DNA from 3 places in the Noviherbaspirillum album genome. Region 2 is predicted to be linked to each of the others. Evidence: predicted binding sites of a transcription regulator. Region 2 holds the regulator's gene; each other region holds the start of a gene.

Region 1 (3,278 bases), on a different contig from region 2:
AAACGATTATCTGCGTGACACCATCACGCAGCGGGAAGATATTCTTGGAAAGGCCGTATTCGATGCCTTCCCCGACAATCCCAATAGTCCCGAAGCGAATTCGACGGAGAACCTGGGCACGTCGCTGCGGCGGGTGGTCGCGACAAAGGCCAGCGATACCATGCCGATCCAGCGCTATGATGTGCCCCGGCGCGATGGCACGGGCTTCGAGCTAAGGTATTGGAGCCCGGTTAATACTCCGGTGCTGTCAGAAAGCGGGGAGCTGCTCTACATCATCCATCGCGTCGAAAACGTCACCGATTACGTGAGGCTTCGCGAGGAGAGCGAGGCCCGGCGGAAGAAAAGCGCCGAGTTGAGCGCGCAGAACGAGAAGATGGAAGCCGAGATCCTGCAACGTGGTCTGGACCTGGACGCGAAGAACAGGGAACTGCGGCAGGTCAATGAAACCTTGCTGCAGTATGCACAGGCGGCACGCGAAGAGGCACGCATGAAGGATGAGTTTCTCGCGATGCTCGCGCACGAACTGCGCAATCCTCTTGCCGGCATCTCGACCGCCCTGGAACTGCTTGGAATCGCCGCGAACGACTCGTCGAAAGCCAAGGAGCTGCGCGAGGTGTGCTATCGACAGCTCGACAACCTGACTCGCCTGGTCGATGATTTGCTGGATGTATCGCGCGTCAGCCGCGGCGCCGTATCCTTGCGCAAGGAACCTCTGGATCTGCGAGACGTCCTGGACAGCGCCCTGCACGCGGTGCGCGGCTTTCTGGACGAGCGTGGATTGGCGGTGAGCACCAGCATCAATCCCGGCAGCTACCGGATGACGGGCGACGCGACCCGGCTGGAGCAGGTGCTGAGCAACTTGCTGACCAATGCCGCCAAGTACACTGAAACCGGCGGCAAGGTCGACATCGTCGTGTCCAACGAACCAGTAGGGGGCGAGTCATGGGGCGTTCTGCGGATGAAGGATACGGGTAGAGGCATTCCTGGTGACAAGCTGTCCAAAATATTCGACATGTTCGTGCAGGTGGACACGGAAATCGACCGTGCGCAGGGAGGTCTCGGCATCGGTCTCACCCTGGTTCAAAAGCTGGTGGAGATGCACGGCGGGACCGTCGATGCATACAGCGAGGGAATCGGATGCGGAAGCACATTCACAGTACGCCTGCCCCTTGACGTCGGCGTCCCCCTTCCCGCACAACGTACCCGACGGGGAACGCTGCCCCTGGACATGGAGCAGGCCGCGGGTGCGCGAATACTTCTGATCGAAGACAACGTCGATGCGCGGGAGACGCTGAAAACCCTCCTTCAGGCATACGGATATGCCGTTGAAGTGGCCGAGACCGGTGAAGAAGGGCTGCGACAGCTGTTGAAGCACCGGCCGGATATCGCCATTGTGGACATCGGCCTGCCCGGGCTGGATGGCTTCGAAGTTGCCCGGCGCACGCGCATGGCGCCTGAGGGAAGCGGGGTCAAGCTGGTCGCTCTGAGCGGCTACAGCGGAACGGACACGGAAAGAAAAGCCGTCGCTGCGGGCTTCGATCTTCACCTGGTGAAGCCCGTGAATCCTGTCGAGCTCCCCAAGATTCTCGCTAAATATTCGAGCCGATCCTTTTAATAATTTCGATGGCTCCGGTAGTTCAGTGCTAAAAAGCTTCTCCTCCCTGGCCTTCCCGCCTTGATTGACAGGTCCATTCATGGCCTCGGAACAAGTTGACCTGGATCAATTAAATTTTCCATTGCCGCTTTTACCATCGCTGCCTGTGGATTTACTGCCGATGAAACGCGATGTGCTGCTCATGCAGGGATAGTGCACGGTCGTGGCGTGATTGCGTCACCGGACGACACGACCATTCCTGGAACCGCTCCGTATCTTGGCTTGGCCGACATGGCATCCGCTGCCATTCGATTTTTTGGTTTATTCGACTCCGCTAGGAAGCGCGCATGTGCATCAACCCTTCTTCCTCCATATCCTCGACTGCCTCCGAGCCTTTCGCAACGGGTATTGCTTTCATGGATGAATCCCATCAACTGCTGCACGCAAAGCTCGATCGTCTTTCCCTGGCTTCCGATGCTGAATTCACCGCGGGGTTCGAGTCATTGATTTGTCAAGTCCATGATCATTTCAAGGAAGAGGAACAGGCCATGAACGAGATTGGCTTTCCCGGGATTTCATGTCACCGCGATCAGCATGCCCAGGCGCTGAACGCGCTCGAGCATGCCCGCCTGCGCATCAAAGACGGTGCGGTTACGGAGGGAAGGGAAATCGCCGTGCTTTTCTCACGATGGCTGGGCTTCCATATCGCGACCATGGACAGAATGCTGGCGTCGGCGATGCAGCACGCCGAAGCTCTGGAACCGACCTGCGTCGCTTCCTAGGGGTCACTTGAGTTGTCGGCGACTTGCCTGCTGCCAGGCGGTCGGCGGCGGTTCCTCATGCGCAGCGTCGCATGTGGTCTTCCAGTACATGGTACATGGCACATGCACCCGATCGCATGTCATGGGCGAATCCGAGCTTTGACTATATTGCAAGGGCAACGACGGAGCCCGTCTGTCGTTGCGCGGGCATATAAGCCTGGCGCATGGCATTTATGAAGTTGCGCTGATAGGTGGAGGCGGCTGCCGCCGCTACACTGGCCTCACATCAATCAACTTCGTTAGGAGAAATTACCATGACTGCCATAACGATCGGTTCTTCGCGTTCCTATATCCGGAACGTCCATGCTGCCGTTCATGATCTCATCGTCGCATTGCTTGCACTGGACCGGAAACTCTCGGCACCAAAGAAAAAGCGCCGCCGGTCCGGCGGCGCCTCACTGCACCAGGCTTATGCGGATGTGCTTGCGGCGCAGGCCGTGTCCGGCGAAGCGGCGCAGCAGAGACGCTCTGCCCGAGACATTGCCGCCCGAGGCGATTCGCATGCGCTGCTGCCCTATTACCTGTGGTCTGCGCGCAGCTTTCAGGATTGAGCTGCGGTGCCAGGGCAATGACAAACAGGCACTGCCCGTTTACTTCAGCAGCGATGCGCGGCTGGCGATGAGTGCCATCACCAGGCTCAGCGAGCCGATGAAGCCGATCGCCGACTGCATGCCTACGAACTCGGCCAGCGTGCCGACCACCGGGGGCCCGATGAGGCTGCCGCTGTAGGACATGGTCGCGACACCGGCGAAGGCCAGCGGACCTTCCTTGCCGGCGGCGCTGTAGACGAAGGGGAACAGCAGCGACAGTCCCAGGCCGGCAGCGGCAAAGCCGGCAAGCGCGCAATAGGAATTGGGCGCGAA
Region 2 (3,278 bases):
CGTGCCGGTCCGGGTGCGCATCGCCCACGGCAAGGGTGAAAAGGGATCGAACAAGATCTGGTTCGAACTGAAGGCGGAAGACGATGAACGGCTGCGGGTCGAGGAACAAGCGGTTTTCATCGTGCCCCGTTAAATACGAACCGGCCAACGCAATCAACGAATCAATGAAGGAGTGCATCATGCAATCGACAAATTCTCGCCGCGCCGCATCCAAGGTGTCCTCGGCACCTTGGTACGCCCATCGCTGGCCGTGGCTGCTGATGCTCGGCCCGATCATCGTGGTGATCGCCGGCATCCATACCACCTGGATTGCATTCACCCGGCAGGATGCGCTGGTGGTGGACGACTATTACAAGCAAGGCAAGGCCATCAACCAGGACTTGAGCCGGGACCGGGTCGCCGCCAGCATGAAGCTGCGGGCCTCGATCCGCTATGACGCTTCCTCGGGCCGGCTGCTCGGAAACGTGCGCAGCCTCGGCCAGCCCGTCGGAAGCTCGCTGACCATCAAGCTGGTGCATTCGACCCAGCCCCAGAAAGACGTTGTGCTGCAGGTGCAGCCGGATGCGGAAGGCAGCTTCGCCGTTGCGCTGCCGATGCTTGACCGCGCACGCTGGCAGGTATCGATGGAAGGTGCGGGCCGCAACTGGCGACTGCACGACGTCTGGGACTGGCCGGTGCAGCGCTCGGTCGAGCTGAGCGCCGACCGGACGGATTGATCATTCGGAAGTAGCGGGGCGAAATCTGGCGCCACCTCGCATAGCTGGCATAGCTGGCGGTGCCGGGAGGGGCAAGGAGTGCTGGAAGGCAGGCATGGGGCCATTCCCGATTTTGCGAGCGGTTTTCACGTGAATTCCCGTATTCGGGAATTCACGTATCACGCAAGGCTGCCAGAGCGAATCCGCTTTAATGGAAAACAATGCCTGTCCGTCGTTCATGGACAGGCAAGATGAGGAGGTGACAATGGCAAGACTGATCATGGCAGTCCTGTGGCCGTCGTTTCTGGTCGCTATTGTGGCCGAAGGTTTTTTCTTTTCACTATTCGACCCCCGCGACATCGCGATCGGCGGCGCGCATGTCGAATTGAATCCGCTCGGCGTCTACAGCCTGGGATTCTTCTGTTTCTGGGGATTCTGCAGCCTGGCAAGCATGCTGACTTGCTATCTGCTCAACGTGCCCGACGATAAAGGGCGGCGCGTTCCGCTGTAACCGTCCGGAAGGAGCCGGCGGCGCGTTTCAGGCGCAGGTCTGGGTGCCTGCGGCGACCGCCTTGAGCGTTACCGGTTCGAGCAATTCGAGGTCGCGGTTGCTGACCTTGATCCAGCCGCGCTTCTTGAATTTCGAGAGCAGGCGGCTGATGCTTTCAATCGTCAGCCCCAGGTAGTTGCCAATTTCCTCACGCGTCATGCGCAGCTGGAAGCTGGTCGAGGAGTAGCCCCGGATCGAATAGCGAGACGACAGGTTGGTCAGGAAAGCGGCGAAGCGCTGTTCGGCGCGCATGTTGCCAAGCAGGAGCATGACACTTTGCTCGCGCGTGATTTCCTGGCTCATCATCCGGTGGAAGTGGTGCAGCAGCTGCGGCATTTCCCCGAACAGGCCTTCCAGCCGCGAAAACGGGATTTCGCAAACCTCGCTGTCTTCCAGCGCGATCGCGTCGCAGTGATGACGTTCCGTGCTGATCGCATCCATGCCGAGCAGTTCGCCAGCCATCTGGAAGCCGGTCACCTGCTGGTCGCCGCTTGGGTTGACCTGGTGCGTCTTGAAGTGACCGAGACGGATCGCATACAGATTGGTGAACGGATCGCCGACGCGGTACAGGTGGCTGTCACGGGCGATCTTGCGGCGGCGGCCTATGATCTGGTCGAGACGGTCCATATCCTTTTCCTCGAGGCCCATCGGCAGGCAGATCTGATGCATGCTGCAAGCGGAGCAGCGTGCGCTGATTTCACGCGAACGGGATGTGGCGGGCTGGCGGACGAGGGCTTGTGCTTGTGTCATGACGGCGTTTCCTTGGAGTCTGGCAGCGGCATCGGATTTTCATCGCGGCTGCCGGTCGGTTTTGCAGTCATGTAGCAAGGGGTGTGCCAACGCTCGCGTCAACTGAAAAATATTAAAGCATTCCTCGCGCCGCAGGAGGGTTTGCCAGCGTTTGCCGGCGTTTGCCTATCCTTGGCGCTTCCGGCAGTCGCCTGGCCAACTCCTCATGTATTCCCGGTTGCGGGAATGATCTGTGCGAGCCCGGATGCTTCTTTCGCTGCTCCGTAAAATAAATCCGAACTGGAACGATCGGCAAAACACTTACTAGTGTGGCGCGCATGAACACCTTGTTATTCGCAGACGGGATGCTGGCTCCGGATCGGGTTCCAAATCCTGGATGAACCGAACTGACAAGGTGGTTCGGCATAACACCTATTAGCAGCAGACGTTGATCAATCCGAATTAATCAAGGAGAAAAGAAATGGCTTTACCAGTGCTCGGACTCGCAGGGATTACACGCGCGGGATTGGCCGCCGCTCCACAGGCAAGCGCCTTCGTGAAAAAGAATGGCGGAGAAATTGCGGACCTTACGGCCAACTTCTTCAAGAAAGATCACAACAAGGACAACCTCACCGGGAAAAACGGGGATAAGGGTTTGGTCAATGGTTTCAAAGACCTGATGAAGGACTTGGGACAGGGTAAGACGGATGCGCTTCTTAATATTCTGAAAAACGGCATGGGAATGGAGGACGAGGCGTTCAGCGCCTTTTCCAAACTATTCAAACAGGGCAATTTTTCAGGTATTCCCGCCAACGAGCTGTTCTCGGCGGGCAATTTCCTTTACAACATGGTTTCGTAGGCCCGCTCGCCGGCCTGTCGTTACAGGCCGTTTTTCGGGTCTTGGTTGCAGGCCATTGGCAGTCATGTGCGCGCATGACTTTCCGCGAAGAGTAGCCAATGCCGAACGCCAGGCGTGTCAGCTGATCAGCGAGCCTTCAGATTGAGGAAAAGGTTCGCTGCGAAAACCAGGATGCCGAGCGCAGCCACGATCTCCGATGCGGCCAGCACCGGCACCAGGGCCGCCGTCCCGGTGACGACCATGCCTAGGGCAACCGCCATGACAGGCAGCGAGAGATTGGCGAGCCAGAAATGCAGTCGCGCCAGCTTGCTCTGGCCTGCGGCCGGGAACACGCTGTAGATCAGCCCGGCCAGGGCCATGGTCGCCCAGCCGAGCAGGTTGACGTGCGCATGGACGGGCCGCATCGTGAAGTCGCGGCTGGCGCCCATCATGATGCCCATGCCGA
Region 3 (3,278 bases), on a different contig from region 2:
ACCATTGCCGCAAGCTGCTGGGCGATCTCGATCATGCGGAAAAGATCATCGCCGAGGGCCGCCACAAGGCGACCGGCCACCTGGTAGTGTCGACGCCGGCGGCTTACGGCCGCAAGCATGTGGCACCGCATGCCCCGGCCTTCATCGCCGCCAATCCCGACGTCCAGATATCCTTCAACCTGACCGACCGCGTGGTCGACCTCGTGCGCGAAGGCTACGATCTGAGCATCCGCATCGGCGGCAACATCGATCCGAATTTCGTCGCCGTCAAGCTGGCCAGCAACCGGCGCGTGGTCTGCGGCACGCCGGAATACTTCGAACGCAATGGTATTCCGCGCACGCTGGAAGACCTGGAGCATCACAACTGCCTGGCGTTCAACCTGCAGGGCGGCCAGCAGCGCGGCTGGTATTTCCAGCAGAACGGCAAGCCGGTCACGATCAAGGTCGCCGGCAGCCTGGATTGCAATGATGGCGAACTGCTCCATCGCTGGGCTTGCGAAAGCCTTGGGCTGGCATGGCGCTCCACCTGGGAAATCCAGTCCGAGCTGGCATCCGGCCAGCTGATCACCGTGCTCGACGAATACGCGCTCGACAACTACGACATCATGGCGGTGTATCCGCAGCAGCGGCATCTGCCGGCGAAAATCCGCTTTTTCATTGACATGCTAAAGGCGGTTTATGCGCAGCCGGGTTACTGGAGACGCGCCTCTTGATGCGTTAGCCCGGCAATCGCCGGGCTCGGTATGACGTACCAAGTGTGGGTGGTACCGGTGGAACGGGAGAGATACGGGAGGAGTACGGGAGGGGGACGGCGGTACGCGGCTCCGACAGCAACTCGGTCAGGCCGCGCCCGTCTTATTGAGTAATTTCAGGAATTAACGGCGGAGTCCAGCGTCGGACGCCCCTTGCCGAGCACTTTGGCGAGATACGCCGGTTCGGCCGCGGGTTTGGCCGCTGCACAGTAGGCATCCGCGCCCGTTCCGGCAGGAGCCGATGCACGGGCACAATATGAGACCTCGGACATTGCTGGCGCGGCGGCACGGGCACAGTATGCCGTGTCCGGCATGACGGCGCGCGCGCAGTAAGACGCCTGCGGCGCGGCGACTCGGGCGCAATAGGCCGAATCAGACGCCCCGGCAGCAGGCTGAGCAACGCGGGCGCAATACGACGCGTCTGATGCCCGGGGCGTCGCTATCCGTGCGCAGTATGCGACGCTGCCTTCAGGAACGGCATCCGTTGCATTTTCTCTCAGTACGGCACGGGCGCAATAGCTGCCTTCGCCGGCGTCGATACCGGCGTCAAGGTGACCGAACTCCTGCTGGTAGAGGCTGCGGGTTTTCGCTGCAGCTTGGGCCAGGTTGGCGGCATCTTCGTCGCCGCGCATGCCGAAGTACGGGAAATGATGCAGGAAATAGCCGAACACCTGCTCGCAGTCTTGCGCGTATTTCATCGTATCCAGGATATGTCCGTGCCAGAATTTGTCGACATTGGAATCCGGCGTGATCGCCTCTTCGGGATACTTGGCAACCAGGGCGAGAAAGCGGCGGTATTCGAGTTCATGCCGGTCAGCTTCTTCCCGCGTCCAGCCATGTCCCTCCTTGGTATCCATCAACTTGAACTTGATCGGATCGAGGTCCAGGGCGAATACCGCCTCCGTCATTTGTCCGGCCGTCTTGTGTTTGCTGCCGCTGGCTGCCTGCTGATGCATATTCGCGCCCTCCAAGGAGTGTCATCAATCCCGTGCCATTCCATGACAGGTACGGGACTGAGAAAGTGAATTGATCGGAACGTCACGCTTCACGCAATTGCCATGTTGCAAATTAGAACCATTGAAAACATGAAATGTTGGTCTGGCAGCAATTACGCCCGGGAAAATATATCATTGCATTCTCGAGCCCAGCGGGCGGTGGAATTGACGTATCTCAAGCTTGCCTCATGCCGGGCCGAGGATGGAAAAAATGTCATTTAACTACATCGAGGCAAGGAAGGAAGTAGGTGAATATTGCGCAAACATTCAACTCTTTCAGGCGTATCAATCGTATTTTTTCGAAGCAATTCGTAGATGCATGGCGGCACGATTGACGTACACTGAGGCCTTGAACGCTTCAAACAATCAAGGTTTGAGAGCCCGCCGGCAGAAGCAGCAATGCAGGATAAAACAGATTTGCCCACCTGTTTCGGTGGAATCGAGACAGGAAGTGGTTTCAAGCAGATGAACAAAATTTTATGGGCAAGATGCGTATTTCACGCCGGTTTCTGATCTCCTTGCTAACCTCCCCGGCCTGGTGGCTGGGCGTTACGGGATCACTGCTTCTTCATATCCTGGTGACCCAGGTGGTCGAAGACAAGGCGAAGTCGCAGTTCGAGTACTTCGCCGACAATGCCCAGCTCGCCATACAGAACCGGGTGCGTTCCTACATCGATGTCCTGCGCGGCACGGCAGCCCTGTTCTATACCGCCGATCACATCAGCCGCGAGCAGTTTCGCTCCTATATCAGGGAGCTCAAGCTCGATGCAAGCTTCCCCGGCATCACAAATCTGAATTTTGCGCGTGTCCTCTCTCGCTCGGAAAAGGATGCATTCGAGAGCGCCGTCAGGCGCGACACCAGCCTGTCTCCGGGCGGCTATCCCGATTTCGCGATCAGCCCCGCGGGAGAACGCGATGAATACAATGTGCTGACCTATATCGAGCCGATGGAGAACAACCTGGTGTCGTTCGGCGTCGACATGGCTGCCAACGGCACAGCGGCGAAAGCGCTGGCGGTTTCCCGCGATACCGGACAGCTGGTTTCCTCGGGCAGACTGATCCGCATTTCGGGACCGCACAGCCACATCGGCCTCGCAATGCGCATGCCCGTTTACCGTCGCGGCATGCCGACCAGGACCGTGGCGCAACGCCGCGCCGCCTACTATGGTTCGGTGGGTGCCGGCTTCGACATCAACAAGCTGATGCTGGGAATGATCGACAAGAACATGCTCGGCACCATGCGCATCCGGCTCTACGATACCGGCTCGATGGGCGAGCCAGCCTCATCCTCGGCAGCCACGGGCCAGCAGCTGATTTTCGACAGCGCAGAAAGCCGGGGCGGGGATCAGCGCGAAAACACGGACGGCAAGGCAACGGGAGAGCGGTTCGCCGCAGGCGACCTGTTCGTCAAGCGCATCTCAATGACCGTGGGCCCGCGCGTCTGGGAAGCGGAAATCACCGCACCGCGCTCCAGGATGCTCAATACCTTCGATGTGTCGCTGGCGTGGATCGTCCTGGTCAGCGGCCTCCT

Evidence for each region. Region 2 encodes FNR, which switches genes on or off when oxygen is low (the NO sensors DNR and NnrR bind a similar motif). Its sites were predicted from a motif close to TTGATNNNNATCAA; they were not measured.
Region 1: the regulator FNR is predicted to act here: its motif matches at 1,711-1,724, upstream of RY831_RS20980 (bacteriohemerythrin).
Region 3: the regulator FNR is predicted to act here: its motif matches at 1,913-1,926, upstream of RY831_RS22455 (glycine-rich domain-containing protein).

What each region holds. Positions count from the first base shown of each region.
Region 1 is NZ_JAWIIV010000020.1:56,558-59,835, forward strand. Features, by position in the region: gene RY831_RS20975 (ATP-binding protein) at 1-1,615, shown strand, start outside; gene RY831_RS20980 (bacteriohemerythrin) at 1,942-2,376, shown strand; gene RY831_RS20985 (hypothetical protein) at 2,670-2,966, shown strand; gene RY831_RS20990 (MFS transporter) at 3,006-3,278, opposite strand, start outside.
Region 2 is NZ_JAWIIV010000006.1:81,515-84,792, reverse strand. Features, by position in the region: gene ccoG (cytochrome c oxidase accessory protein CcoG) at 1-133, shown strand, start outside; gene RY831_RS09325 (FixH family protein) at 180-716, shown strand; gene RY831_RS09320 (hypothetical protein) at 961-1,206, shown strand; gene fnr (fumarate/nitrate reduction transcriptional regulator Fnr) at 1,234-1,995, opposite strand; gene RY831_RS09310 (hypothetical protein) at 2,456-2,833, shown strand; gene RY831_RS09305 (hypothetical protein) at 2,959-3,278, opposite strand, start outside.
Region 3 is NZ_JAWIIV010000023.1:71,279-74,556, forward strand. Features, by position in the region: gene RY831_RS22450 (LysR family transcriptional regulator) at 1-713, shown strand, start outside; gene RY831_RS22455 (glycine-rich domain-containing protein) at 869-1,708, opposite strand; gene RY831_RS22460 (sensor histidine kinase) at 2,227-3,278, shown strand, end outside.